DNA from 2 places in the Vibrio glycogenivorans genome. Region 2 is predicted to be linked to the other one. Evidence: predicted binding sites of a transcription regulator. Region 2 holds the regulator's gene; the other holds the start of a gene.
What was found. The regulator PurR, encoded in region 2, represses purine synthesis genes. The targets are predictions, from matches to a motif close to TNANGNAAACGTTTNCNTNA.
Positions count from the first base shown of each region.

Region 1: metK (methionine adenosyltransferase) is a predicted target of PurR. The motif match lies at 3,427-3,446, and genes of this name have one in related genera.

Region 1 covers NZ_JBPVIS010000011.1:46,394-53,894, forward strand. The annotation lists gene rsmE (16S rRNA (uracil(1498)-N(3))-methyltransferase) at 1-144, opposite strand, end outside; gene ACSTTG_RS19100 (SprT family zinc-dependent metalloprotease) at 237-737, opposite strand; gene ACSTTG_RS19105 (DUF2189 domain-containing protein) at 801-1,595, opposite strand; gene metK (methionine adenosyltransferase) at 2,117-3,271, opposite strand; gene tkt (transketolase) at 3,598-5,592, shown strand; gene ACSTTG_RS19120 (glycosyl hydrolase 2 galactose-binding domain-containing protein) at 5,838-6,617, shown strand; gene ACSTTG_RS19125 (DUF2061 domain-containing protein) at 6,739-7,104, opposite strand; gene ACSTTG_RS19130 (universal stress protein) at 7,231-7,501, opposite strand, start outside.
Region 2 covers NZ_JBPVIS010000004.1:177,433-184,933, forward strand. The annotation lists gene cmoB (tRNA 5-methoxyuridine(34)/uridine 5-oxyacetic acid(34) synthase CmoB) at 1-33, shown strand, start outside; gene ACSTTG_RS11530 (ATP-dependent zinc protease family protein) at 152-922, shown strand; gene ACSTTG_RS11535 (inactive transglutaminase family protein) at 934-2,439, shown strand; gene ACSTTG_RS11540 (alpha-L-glutamate ligase-like protein) at 2,443-3,408, shown strand; gene torD (molecular chaperone TorD) at 3,587-4,240, shown strand; gene purR (HTH-type transcriptional repressor PurR) at 4,426-5,439, shown strand; cyclic di-GMP riboswitch class I at 5,578-5,689, shown strand; gene ACSTTG_RS11555 (TfoX/Sxy family DNA transformation protein) at 5,801-6,391, shown strand; gene ACSTTG_RS11560 (glycoside hydrolase family 3 C-terminal domain-containing protein) at 6,683-7,501, shown strand, end outside.

The DNA of each region.
Region 1 (7,501 bases), on a different contig from region 2:
GGCACCACTGTTATCAAACAGCAGCACCTCTTGACCCTCTTTCATGCGCAGTACGCGGCCGATATGTCCGCTAGCATCTTCACTGAGGTTAAGCTCACCAAGGGCATGAATGGTTTGTGGGTGAAATAGTCGAGGTACGCGCATAGAGCAGAGTCCAAATTAAAAGCTTATCGAATTCTAATCATTCTAACATGGTTGCTCATGGCCTGAAAAACAAGGGCTTGTGGGGTATTCGATTAAGAAAGCTGCTTGCCAGTATGCTGCAGGGTCTCTTGGCAGCGGCCACAGCGGTAGAGTGCTTGATTACGCTGAACTTTATTGTGTCGACGAATGCTAAGAGCATGCTGACTGCAGCGGCACTGATACTCAAAGGTTTTGCCTTGAACTGAGGTAACATCAAACGAGTGAGTGGTTTTAGGCGCAAGCCCAAACACCTGTGACATGATCATTTGCCACTCTTTACCGTGCGGTCTGACGCGACCAAATAAGCGGTAGCAGAGCAGGTGTGCCAGCTCATGCGGGATCACCTCCTCGATGTAGGCCTGCGGGTTTTCAGCAAATAAAATCGGATTAAGACGGATCTCCCACAGCTGCAGGTAGGCTTTGCCCGCTGCCTTACCGCGCAGTTGGTAGCTCAGTTTTGGCGTTGGAAAGGCGTGTTTAAAATAGCGCTGTGCTTGTTCTAGACAATGTGCCAGCTGGGTACTGGCTTGCTGATGAAGGTGTTGGTCTAACAAAATAAAAGCCTCGAGTTAACTCGAGGCTAGGATACACTGATTTGATCAAGAGCCAAGCTCTGACTAGTCGTGGTGTTTCTTTTTGATCGTGGCGTGGTAGCCGTGCCAGGTGCCGTAACCGAGGATCGGCATGGTAAATAGCATACCGATACCGTAGGTCGCAAAGCCGAGCAGGATCCCACCACCGATGATCCCTGCCCAAACCACCATTGCGCCAATGTTGCTGCGCACGGCATTTACGCTAGTGAACACCGCCGTCATCATATCCACGCGCCGCTCCATCATCAGAGGGATAGAGAAGGCCGAGATACTAAACACCACCGCCGCCAATATCGCGCCAACCACTGAGCCGATAATTAGGAACGGCAAGAAGTCACTCAATGGTGCCCCCTGAACCGAGGGGTAGAGGGCATGCAGCAGCGCCGCAATACGCATCCAGAAAATCATCGCCACAGCTAAAAGAACCGCAAATGCCCACTGTGAGGATGAGTTGCGTCCAATTGCCTTCATTGAGTGCATCAGGCTAGCGCGGCGCCCTTTTTCTCGCTGCCAGCTAGCGTCGTATAAACCGAGTGCCAGAAACGGACCTATCAACATGTAAACGATAAGACTCGGTAGAATAACCAAATGGGTTCCCTGAGCTTGAACCAGCATAACGATGCCGATCGCCGCCGCCATAAAGCACAGGCCGTAAAAGGCGCTGATGATCGGCATGCGAATAAAGTCATGAAGCCCCTGTGCTAGCCAATGAAATGGCGCAGAGGTAGAGAGTTGATTACACGGTATAGTGCGCGCGTACTCTTGGTCAGACGGCTTATTTTTACTATCGAAGTCTGACGATTGGTATGTACGAGGCATGCTTCCTCCTTGATGCGTTTACCCTAACTATTCTATTTATCTAACTAGGTGCTGGGGCCAAGCATTGGCACCCAATGCAACCGATATCCTGTATACGGTGCAAGGCGGCACAAAGGACAACAAACCATCATGTCGATGCAGAGACTGCGTCACACGCAATATCACCAGTGCTAGTAGGTGTTTGTGCGCGCAGTGATATAACTATTGATGGGGATTAGGGAAAATTCAAATCTAACTCACAAAAACTTCATAGATGAAGTTTCAGGGGCGGGGAGCGAGTACGGGCGAAGCCCTACGAGTAGCGAGTAGATTGGTGGGCGTGGGAAGCCAGCTGGGTATTTTGGAGCTGAACACAGAGTGGAAGTTTAGCATAGGGGAGAGCAGTGTGATTGAGATGTGACGATTATTAAACCGCGCACTAGACTCCTCGCCCCTCGGAACGAAGTGAAACCCGCACCTCGCCCCTAAAATAAAGCCCAGCGAGGAGCTGGGCTTTTGGGAAAAAATTATTGGGCTTTATTTTATTTAATGCCAGCAAACTCACGCAGCATTGCTGCCTTGTCTGTTGCTTCCCATGGGAACTCTTCGCGGCCGAAGTGACCGTATGCTGCGGTCTTTTTGTAGATTGGCTGAAGAAGGTTCAGCATCTCTTGTAGGCCGTATGGGCGTAGGTCGAAGTTTTGGCGTACTGCTTCGATGATGATCTCGTGTGGTACTTTTTCAGTGCCGAACGTCTCAACCATGATTGAAGTAGGATCTGCTACACCGATAGCGTAAGACAGTTGGATCTCACAGCGGTCTGCCATGCCAGCGGCAACGATGTTTTTCGCTACGTAGCGTGCTGCGTATGCTGCAGAGCGGTCAACTTTTGATGGATCTTTACCAGAGAAAGCACCACCACCGTGACGCGCCGCGCCACCGTAGGTATCAACGATGATCTTACGACCGGTTAGACCACAGTCACCCATAGGACCGCCGATAACGAAACGACCGGTTGGGTTGATAAAGAAATTGGTCTCTTTGTTGATCCACTCAGAAGGTAGTACTGGCTTGATGATCTCTTCCATTACCGCTTCACGCAGGTCAGGCGTTGAGATTGAATCACAGTGTTGAGTCGATAGAACGACTGCATCGATACCAACGATCTTGCCTTGGTCGTACTGGAACGTTACCTGAGACTTTGCGTCTGGACGTAGCCAAGGTAGGGTGCCGTTCTTACGCACTTCCGCTTGCTTTTGTACTAGGCGGTGTGAGTAGGTGATCGGAGCTGGCATTAGGATGTCAGTTTCGTTGGTCGCGTAACCGAACATGATACCCTGGTCGCCCGCGCCTTGCTCTTTCGGGTCTGACTTATCAACACCTTGGTTGATGTCTGGCGACTGTTTACCTATGGTGTTTAGAACCGCACAAGAGTCTGCGTCAAAGCCCATATCAGAGTGAACATAGCCAATCTCACGCACGGTTTCACGCGTCAGCTCTTCGATATCAACCCATGCAGATGTTGTGATCTCACCACCAACCATAACCATGCCGGTTTTTACGTAAGTTTCACAAGCAACACGTGCTTTCGGATCTTGCTCAAGAATTGCGTCTAGAACGGCATCTGAAATTTGGTCTGCAATTTTATCTGGGTGACCTTCTGAAACTGACTCAGAAGTGAATAGGTGCTTAGCCATGAGAGCTCCACTTTTTAGCGATCGATTATAGCCGTACCTCACTGCCCAAGTTGGCATCGCGGCTATCAAGGAAATTCATTTTGTAGGTGTTTCTACATCTAGACGTCTATTCTAGTTTTCAACATCTGAATTACAAGTGATTTTTGACATTAATTCCAGTTAATCGTTTGCGTAAATTGCTACAAAAAGTAGGGGTATTAACTGGAGCTGGACTCAAATTAGGTAAGTAAACGTTTGCAGAGTCAGGTGCCCTCTGCGACAATACCCCGCGCTGCAATGCAGCTTGGTAAACTCTTTCTCTTTTGCACATGCACTCAGGAGCAGTAATGTCGTCTCGTAAACATCTAGCTAATGCAATCCGTGCCCTAAGCATGGATGGTGTTCAACAAGCAAACTCTGGCCACCCAGGCGCGCCTATGGGTATGGCTGATATCGCTGAAGTTCTTTGGCGTTCTCACCTAAACCACAACCCAGCGAACCCAGAGTGGGCAAACCGCGACCGCTTTATTCTTTCAAATGGTCACGGCTCAATGCTGATCTACTCTCTACTGCACCTCAGCGGCTACGAGCTATCGATTGACGATCTGAAAAACTTCCGTCAACTGCACTCAAAAACTCCGGGTCACCCAGAGTATGGCTATGCACCTGGCGTTGAAACGACAACCGGTCCTCTGGGCCAAGGCATCACCAATGGTGTGGGCATGGCGATCGCTGAAAAAGCGCTGGCGGCTCAGTTCAACAAAGAAGGCCACGATATCGTTGACCACTTCACTTATGTCTTCATGGGTGATGGCTGTCTGATGGAAGGCATCTCGCACGAAGCATGCTCACTGGCGGGTACGCTGGGTCTTGGTAAGCTGATTGCGTTCTGGGATGACAACGGTATCTCTATCGATGGTGAAGTTGAAGGCTGGTTCTCTGACGACACGCCTAAGCGTTTTGAGTCTTACGGCTGGCACGTAATCCCAGCGGTTGATGGTCACGATCCTGAAGCGATCAATGCCGCTATCGAAGCGGCGAAGGCAGACCCTCGTCCAACTATTATCTGTACCAAGACCATCATTGGTTTCGGTTCGCCTAACAAGTCTGGCTCACACGACTGTCACGGTGCGCCACTAGGCCACGAAGAAATTGCCGCGGCACGTGAATTCCTAGGTTGGGAACACGGTCCGTTTGAGATCCCATCAGACGTTTACGCGCAGTGGGATGCAAAAGAAGCCGGTCTTGCTAAGCAAACTGCTTGGGAAGAGAAGCTAGCAGCGTATGAAGCGGCTTACCCAGAGCTAGCGGCTGAGTTCAAGCGTCGTGTTAATGGCGAGCTACCAGCTGAGTGGGAAGAGAAAGCGAACCAAATCATCGCTGATCTACAAGCAAACCCAGCCAACATCGCTTCACGCAAAGCTTCACAGAACGCGCTTGAGGCATTTGGTCAAATGCTGCCAGAGTTTATGGGCGGTTCAGCTGACCTAGCGCCTTCAAACCTGACCATGTGGTCTGGCTCTAAGTCGCTAGAAGCGGACGACTTTGCGGGTAACTACATCCACTACGGTGTGCGTGAGTTCGGCATGACAGCGATCATGAACGGTATCGCTCTGCACGGTGGTTTTGTCCCTTACGGTGCAACCTTCCTGATGTTTATGGAATACGCGCGTAACGCAATGCGTATGGCGGCACTGATGAAAGTGCAAAACATCCAGGTGTACACGCACGACTCTATCGGTCTAGGCGAAGATGGCCCAACTCACCAACCGGTTGAGCAGATGGCTTCACTACGCATGACGCCAAACATGAGCACATGGCGCCCATGTGACCAAGTTGAGTCAGCGGTTGCTTGGAAACTGGCGATTGAGCGCAAAGATGGCCCAACATCGCTAATCTTCTCGCGTCAAAACCTAGCGCAGCAAGAGCGCAGCGCTGAGCAAGTCGCTAACATTGCTAAGGGTGCTTACATCCTGAAAGACTGTGCAGATAAGCCTGAGCTTATCCTAATCGCAACAGGCTCTGAGGTTGAGCTAGCGGTTGAAGCGGCAGCACAACTTACTGCGGAAGGCAAGCAAGTTCGCGTAGTATCAATGCCATCAACGGATGCATTCGATAAGCAAGATGCGGCATACCGCGAAGAAGTTCTGCCATCAGATGTGACTGCTCGCGTCGCAGTAGAAGCGGGTATTGCGGACTTCTGGTACAAGTACGTTGGCTTTGACGGCCGTATCATCGGTATGACGACCTTCGGTGAGTCTGCACCAGCCGGTGAGCTATTTAAGATGTTCGGCTTCACCACAGAGAATGTGGTTGCAACAGCAAAGGAACTATTGGCATAAGCCGCGGATTAGCTTAATCTCGCTCTCGCGCTAATACAGCCTATAATATTGAAAAGGCCAGAGTCGCAATCGTGACTCTGGCTTTTTTTATATACCCAAGTCAGCGCCTTGGCTGCAACCTAAGCAAATCTTGCTGAAACTGCACCTTGAGGCTTATTGGGTATACGCTGCATAACATCGGCCATAAAAAAAGAGCCAAGCAGTTAAATAAGAAAGTAAATAAAGCCAAGAGAGTAAATACAAGGATGAAGCTATCAATAGCGGGTTTGTGGCAGGTCTCGCCACTGACCGATCTAACCATACCTCAGGACGACATCTGTTTTCCTGCCAAGCTAAGTCAGGTGTTGCCCAGCACCCTCACTGAAGAGGTGATCAGCCAGCAAGAGTGGCACCTGATGCATGACATTGAACTCGATCGTGAACTCTCTTCTCCAGCTATCGACTTAGTACTGGATAAAGTCTCACACTACGCCGAGGTGCGAGTGAATGGGGTCGCGGTCTATGACTGCCATGGCGATGAACAAGAGTATCGCAAGGATATTCGCAGCTATCTGCAACCGGGGCGAAATCGTTTTGAGATCCTATTTCTGGCTCACGACGAGGACTGGCTACTCGAGGAAGAGCAGCAAAATAGCCACCACGTCGGCGGGTCAATACAGCCGATAGGTATTCATAGCGAGCCTTATCTGCACTGCATGACCAATGTGCGCCTTAATCAGGTTGAGGTTGAGCAGGTTTGGCATCACGGCGGCGGGTGTGAGGTGCTGGTTCATCTAGATTACCAAGCCCTACAATTTGGCCTAGTTTCTGTTGGAGTGCAGTTTAATGGTGTCACACTTCAGTTGCCGGTCGATATGCGCGCCTCCCGCTTAACCGCACTGTTTCAAGTCGAAGCTCCACGGGTCACTTGTCCCAAAGAGCCCCAAAAGCATCCTTTGTGCGTGTACATTGAGGAACACTGCTACACGTTTTCAGTGGCACTAGCTCCAGACCAAGCTCCTAGACGGTTCAACCTATCTACTTAAATACAGGCTCGAGGAGCGGGTTACACTTCGTTCCGGGGAGCGAGGACAATTCACGTATGATTAATTCCTCGCACCTCGTAGGGCAAAGCCCGTCCCCGAACCTCGAACCTCGCGCCTGTTTTTAAGCCGCCTGATGACGTAACCAGATGCGTTCGTGGAAGTAGTAGGCGATCGTGTTACAGGCGGGTTCAATCGTGGCGATGATGCTGCCTATCAAGATATCGCCGGTTAATAGGTAAGCGACGCTAAAGGCGACGCTGAAATGAACCACGGCGAAGCTGACGGTTTTGATTTTGGCGGATTGAGCTAGGCGGCGTAATGCGTGCAACGTACTCCACACTCGTTCATGAAAGTAGAAAGCCACCGTGTTGACCATGGGCTCAATCATGGCGATCAAGCTGCCTAAGATGATGTCACCAGTAAGTATGTAGCCAACGCTGAAGGCGATAAAAAAGTGGATTGTGGCAAAGCTGATGGTCTTTTTCATGATGATACCTTTACTTTTCTTTCTGACCTGCAATTATTATTGATAATCGTTCTCATTTAGTAAAGTAAAAAAAACCTATCGCTTCGATAGGCTTTTGTCATCACCATGGAGACACCGGGGCTTTGATTAGCCGAACGGTTTGACCACTAGAACGTTAATGTTTGAGTTCTGAACCACCTTACTTGCCACAGAGCCAAGAACGGTATTGTCGAGCTTTGAGCGCTTGTGACTCGGCAGGACGATTAAATCGGCTCCCAATCGCTCGGCATAGTCCAAAATGGTCCGGTAGGTTTTTCCCTCGGCGACATGGGTCTTGTACACCAACTCGTCAGGCACATGCTGGTCAGCAAACTGCTTCAGTTGCTTGCGTACATCGGCCTTCATCTTCGCCGCGGCA
Region 2 (7,501 bases):
AGAAGAGCAATCCTTGTAGCAAATAAGTCATAATTGACAAAAACTTAACTTAACTCTTGCTCTAGCACACATCACAACCAAAGGAAGGCTTTTCGCCTTCCTTTTTATGGGGTAAACTCGCGCTACTCGGGTTTATCAATAACAAACTAAAATGACTTCAAGACTTTTCCCTGCACTCGTAGCCGTTGGCTTATCCGGATGTGCAACGACAGATCACGTCGCTCTCCATGAGCAAACTCTTGAGCAAGTTAAATCATCTCAGCTTGCGATTGTTAACAAAATTAATCGTTTAGAGCTACAAATTTCCAACCAGAGCGACTACATTGAAAGTCTGGAATACGAGATTGCAGAGCTAAACTACACGTGGGATCTGCGTCTTGAAGAGGCAGGGCTTGAGCAACAAGTAGTGCTTGAGACGGAAGAGCAAGAAGTCGAAGTGGCAGAAACTATCGACCTGACACCGAGAGAACCCTACGAGGTAGTACTTGGTGGGGTTGAACGCGTGACTTTTGATAACCTCGAAACAGAGTTAAACGCGCGCGTTGACACTGGCGCTTCAATCTCCTCCCTTAATGCTGCCGATATTGAGCAGTTTGAGCGTAACGGTAAGCGCTGGGTTCGTTTCCACATTGCGGACTCAAAAGGCCAGAAGATTGAGGACGCGTCATCTGAGCCAGTAAAAGTAGAAGCACCGGTGGCTCGAATGGCAAAGATCCGTCAATCGAGCAATGCAGACAGTGAGCGTCGTTATGTGATTGACCTGTGGGTGCGTCTAGGTGACATCCACGAGAAAACACAATTTACGCTCGCCAATCGCTCTCATATGACTCATCCAGTGCTGCTTGGTCGTGATTTTATTCGTGACATCGCACTTGTTGATGTGAGCAAAGATTACATTCATACGGAACGTAAACAACAATAACAAGGTAACTTATGACGTCTAAAATTCCATTCTATATCTCTGTCGTCCTGTTGGTTACGGCTGGGATTGTACTTAGTGTGCTTAGACACCAAACCTACGGTGTGCCCTGGACGCCCGGGGAGACACGTCAAGTATGGGATATCGAAGCACGTATCGAGTTTTCTGGTAAAGGTGAGCCAATTAAAGCCTCACTCGCCGCACCACATACTCAGCCTGGCTATACGTTGATCAGTGAATCAGCATCGTCTCAGGGCTACGGTGTTTCTTATCTGCAGACCGATGCAGGTCGCCGTGCGGAGTGGTCAATTCGTGAAGCCACTGGCCCGCAGACCATCTACTACAAAACTCAGTTCTTAGTTGACCCGAATGCCGATGTCGAGCCTATTCCACCGCAAGGTGAGCGTGGCAAACCAACCTTCAGCGGTCCTGTTGAAGCCGCTGCACTAGCTTTGATCGACCGTTCCAAACAGCGCTCTGCAGACGACATTACCTTTACTCGTGAATTGATTAAGTCGCTTAACGACAGTGACAGTCAAAACGCCGCACTGATCCTCAACGACATGCCTAAAGTCGAAGCGGTTGATAAGATCCTCGCTTATGCCGGTGTGCCGAGCAAAATTGCCGGTGTGATTGAGCTTGAAGACGGCCGCCGCCGTCAAAGTATTCAGCCAATGAACCAGGTTTGGGATGGCAAGCAGTGGCAGCTGTTTAACCCACAGTCTGGCGTTCAAGGAATGGCGCCAAATATTCTGATTTGGGACGAATCGAATGTCTCGCTTCTGGATCTGATTGGTGGCAGTAACAGCCAAGTCCTGTTCTCTATGATTGCCCAAGAGGTCTCAGCTCAGACGGCAACCAACAATAAAGTCGACGCCGATGGCCTGCTAAACCTCTCGATTCACAGCCTTCCGCTGGAAGAGCAGGCAATGTTCAAGACCATCATGCTGATCCCGATTGGCGCCCTTATTGTCGTGTTCTTGCGCGTGATCATCGGTCTAAAGACCTCGGGTACCTTTATGCCCGTTCTGATTGCGGTAGCGTTTGTTCAAACCCAGCTTGTGACGGGTATTGTCGGCTTCCTACTAATTGTCGGTACTGGCCTTGTAATCCGTAGTTACCTTTCACGGCTTAACTTGCTGCTGGTTGCTCGGATCTCGGCAGTGATCATCACGGTAATCATGATTATCTCAGTGTTTACCGTTGTCGCCTTCCGTATCGGCCTAACTGAGGGCTTATCAATCACCTTCTTCCCAATGATCATCCTGTCATGGACGATTGAGCGTATGTCAATCCTGTGGGAAGAGGAAGGCGCTAAAGAGGTTATGCTCCAAGGTGGTGGCTCACTATTGACCGCTGTGCTTGTGTACTTGGCGATGACCAACAGCTATGTCCAGCACCTAACGTTTAACTTTATCGGTCTGCAGTTTGTTGTACTTGGCGGAATCTTGCTCCTTGGTACTTACACTGGCTATCGTCTAACTGAGCTGCGTCGCTTCAAACCGCTAACGGAGGACTAAACGATGTTTTCACGTTTAACCTCACCCGGTAAACTGCGCGCCAAAGGGATCATGGGCATGAACCAACGTAACCACAGTTACATTGGCCGCTATAACGATCGCTCTAAATACCCTTTGGTGGATGATAAGCTTAAGACCAAGATCATTGCTGAAGCTGCTGGGTGTACCGTGCCAAAACTGATTGGCACCATCTCTACCCAGGCGGATGTAAAGCGAATCCACAACATGGTCAAGGAGTGGCCGGGCTTTGTGATCAAACCTGCTCAAGGTAGTGGTGGTAAGGGCATCCTAGTGGTTATTTCTCACCAGGATGGCGTCTACACCAAGCCCTCTGGCTCTACCATCAATGAAGAGGATGTTGAGCGCCATATCAGTAACACGCTTGCTGGCCTGTTCTCGCTCGGTGGTAAAAACGACGTGGCCGTGGTGGAGAACTTGATTAAGTTCGATGACTGCTTTGATGGCTACAGCGTTGAGGGTGTGCCTGATGTACGGATCATCGTGTTCAAAGGTTACCCTGTCATGGCCATGATGCGCTGTTCAACCACCGCTTCAGATGGCAAAGCAAACTTGCACCAAGGCGCCGTCGGGATAGGCATTGATATCGCCACAGGGCGCGCTGTCCGCGCAGTACAGTTTGACCAACCGGTTGAGCACCACCCAGACACTGGTCAAGAGCTCAGTCAACTGCAAGTCCCACACTGGGAGCGTCTGCTTGAACTTGCTGCGAGTGCCTGGGAGATGACTGGGCTTGGTTATATGGGCACTGATATGGTTCTGGATAAAGAAGAAGGACCAATGGTACTGGAGCTCAATGCTCGCCCGGGATTAGCAATACAGATTGCCAACGGCAGTGGATTGTTGCCGCGATTGCAGCATATTGAGAATCTTGAGCTCCCCGCGGAATACCCGAAACCCAAAGAGCGGGTCGCCTACGCTGCTAAGCAGTTTGGTGTCTTCAACAAGTAAGTCAGTAAACAGCAAAAATGCCGCCCTCTCATCGGGCGGCATTTTTATTTATACTAACAATCGATTACGTCAGGCCTCTTAGAAATGCTGGTCTATTACTCTCATTATTGCTCCATGCCACTATTTAGAAATTAGTTATACTTATCAACATAGTGAACGAGATGTGGGGTTGATCGTGATTGAAGAAGTGAAAGCGTTTAATGATAAGCGAGCGGAGATCTACTGGTGGCTCTCAAGCCTGTTCAGTCGAGAGTTGGACGACAAAGATCTTGCCCAGTATCAAAGCCCAGAAATTCGCGCATTTCTAAGTGGCTTGGGAGAGAACCTACAGTTAAAGCAACCCGTGGCGAACTTTATTGATACACTCAATCGCCTACAAGACCGAGAAGACGCTAAATTGGAACTCGCTGCAGATTTTTGTGACTTGTTCCTTAAATCTGATAAAGAAGGGGCGCTACCTTATGCCTCGGTATATCTAGATCCTGAACATATGCTCAATGGTCAGCCCGCTCTTGAGATGAAGCAAATCCTCGCTGAGCACAACATCCAAGTTTCCCACGGCCTAAACGAGCCCCCAGATCATCTCGGTGTTGAGCTCGATTTTCTTGGCAATCTTATCATTCGCTCGAACGAACTTGAGCAAGAGCGCCACCTCGAGCAGGCTTTTGCCGAGCAGGAGCAGTTTATCCGCCAGCATCTGCTCACTTGGGTACCCCAATTTCGTACTTTATGCAAAAAACGTGACGAGTTTGGGTTCTATGCCGCAGTGAGTGAGTTACTGGTCGCCTTTCTCGAGCTGGACTGCCTATATTTATTGGGTGAGGAAAGTTAGTCCAGCTGGCGATTAAGTTTGCACCGTAAACGATAGCAGTCTAAAATGTTCGGATATTTTTAGCCGCTTTCGTGAAAGCGGTTTTTTTATTTACCCCTTAGCGAATACCGCATTTCCCTCACCATGATACGTTCGAACGCTTGAGATCTGTGCGGTAACCATAAGTACAATTAAGGAACACACCAATGGCCACTATTAAAGATGTCGCACGTCTTGCAGGTGTCTCTACCACAACGGTATCGCACGTTATCAATAAGACTCGATTCGTTGCTGAAGCTACCCAAGAAAAAGTAAACCAAGCAGTTAAGGAGCTTAACTATGCTCCTAGTGCGGTAGCGCGTAGTTTGAAGTGTAACTCAACCCGCACCATCGGCATGCTCGTCACTCAGTCCACTAACCTATTTTTCTCTGAGGTCATCGATGGTGTTGAGAGCTATTGTTACCGTCAGGGCTACACGCTAATTTTGTGCAACACGGGTGGCATCTACGAGAAACAGCGCGACTATATTCGCATGCTGGCTGAGAAACGTGTCGATGGTATCCTGGTGATGTGCTCTGATCTGACTGAAGAGCTCAACGAGATGCTCGACAGCCACCCTAACATTCCAAAAGTGATCATGGACTGGGGCCCTGAGACCTCACAAGCTGACAAAATCATCGATAACTCAGAAGAAGGCGGTTACCTCGCAACCAAATTCCTTATCGACAAGGGCCATCAAAAGATTGCTTGCCTTAGCGGCCACTTTGAAAAGGCGGCGTGTATGGAGCGTATTAGCGGCTTCCGTCGCGCGATGGATGAGGCGAACCTCAATGTGGTTGAGGATTGGATCCTTGAGGGCAATTTTGAGTGTGATACTGCCGTCCTTGCTGCGGACAAGATCGCTGCAATGGATGAAAAGCCGACCGCGGTATTCTGTTTTAATGACACCATGGCACTCGGCCTTATGAGTCGCTTGCAAGAAAACGGTATTCGTATTCCCGAAGATATGTCGGTGATCGGTTATGACAATATCGAGCTGGCCGAGTACTTCTCTCCGCCACTGACCACCGTACACCAACCAAAACGACGCGTGGGTAAGAATGCCTTCGAGATCCTCCTCGAGCGAATCAAAAACAAGGAACATGATAAGCGAGTTTTTGAGATGCACCCTGAAATCGTGGAACGTCTAACTGTTAAAGATATCAGTCATTTAGGTTAATTTGTGTACCAAAGTTAGATATTCCTGCATTTAGTGTGCAATTGACAGAAGTTGGCTAGTCTTTTTTGGAATCGGCGTCACATTATGGTTGTTGGATATGTGATACCTATCCAGCTTTTTATTATGATTTTGTCTATGCCACGCACAGGGCAAACCATCTGAAAGGGTGGGACGCAAAGCCTCCGGCCTTACCCTTCAATTACTTGAGTGAAAACTCTCGTAGTTGAAGAAAGGTAGCGGGGTTGCCGATGGTGAAAGGACACTGCATTTAGCTGTTATTAGTAGGTGTAGGGTCGGTTTCGCTAAATTCTCGGGCCTGAATTTAGGTGGCTGTTGTTTCATTACCGAGATTTACAAAACCATGGATAGACCAATTTTAAAAGACTCAATGCGCTTGTTTGAGCAGTTAGGCAGCGTAAAGTCACGTTCAATGTTTGGCGGATTTGGCGTTTTTGTCGATGACGCAATGTTTGCACTTATCGTGCGCAATCGTTTGCACATTCGCAAATGTAGTCAACTTGATGCAGAAATTACCGCCAAGGGCCTTGAACCTTATGTTTATGAGAAGAAAGGCTTTCCTGTTGTTACCAAGTATTTTCAACTCGCCGAAGATTGCCTAGAAAATCCCCAGCGTCTACTTGAGATGGCAACCGTGGCACTCGATGCCGCGAAAAAGGACAAAATTAAGCAAGAAACCGCCAAGCCGCAGCGTCTTAAAGATTTACCTAATCTGCGCCTTGCAACGGAAAGAATGCTGAAAAAAGCGGGGATCGGCAGTGTTTCTGAGCTCGAACAAGCAGGCTCTGTTAACGCTTATCGCGCGATTCAGGAAACCCACACCGTACCAGTTAACCTTGAACTGCTCTACTCTCTAGAGGGAGCACTTAGAGGCACGCACTGGTCAGTGATCCCACAGCAACAACGTGATGCCCTAGCTAACCAGCTTTGCTAAACCTTTAGAAAACTAGCTATTCATTACTTAGATTCAAGCCAGCGACTCGCTGGCTTTTTTGATCTGTGGGTATATCTAACTTCAAATTATGGATAACTTTCATTAGCTTGAATGCTAACAGAGCAGTTTCTACTTACCCACCAGCTCCCACTTCGCGACCGAACTCACAATAATTATTTATAGCAATTCAATTGTGAAAAAAAACAAATATACCTCGATGAATTAATGGTATTTTGTTAACCAAAGCATCACTAAGGTTAACCATTACTTACTTGTCGTAGGAACCAATTAATGAAGAAGTTACAAAAATCAATTGCCCTTGTTGGGATGGGAGCCGCGTGTGTCTCTGCTCAAGAGATTGACCTCTCGTTTCAAGATCACACATTGCCAATCGAAAAACGTGCTGAAATCCTTGTGTCACAGATGACATTGGAAGAAAAAGTCAGCCAACTGCTCAATGACGCACCGGCCATTCCTCGCCTTGAGGTTCCGTCTTACAACTGGTGGAATGAAGCCCTGCATGGCGTGGCGCGTAATGGTAAAGCCACGATCTTCCCTCAAGCTATTGGTCTTGCCGCTACCTTTGATGCCGAACTGGCCAAAGAGGTTGCCAGCGCTATTTCTACTGAGGCAAGAGCCAAGTTTTCTATCTCTCAATCCATGGGTAACCACAGCCAGTACGCGGGGCTGACTTTCTGGACACCAAACGTCAACATCTTCCGTGACCCACGCTGGGGACGAGGACAAGAAACTTACGGTGAAGACCCATTCTTGACCTCGCAAATTGGTGTCGCCTTTGTGCAGGGCTTACAAGGTGATGATCCTAACTACCTAAAATCAGCAGCGACGGCAAAACACTACGCGGTACACTCAGGCCCAGAGGCGTCAAGACACCACTTCAACGCGATTCCAACTGAGCAGGACCTGCATGAAACCTACCTGCCTGCTTTTGAGGCACTGGTTAAAGATGCTAACGTCGAAACGGTCATGGCTGCCTACAACGCTGTGTTTGACAAGCCTGCCAACGCCAGCCACTTCTTGCTGCAAGACATCCTAAGAGATCAATGGGGCTTTGACGGGCACGTTGTATCCGATTGTGGCGCGATCCAC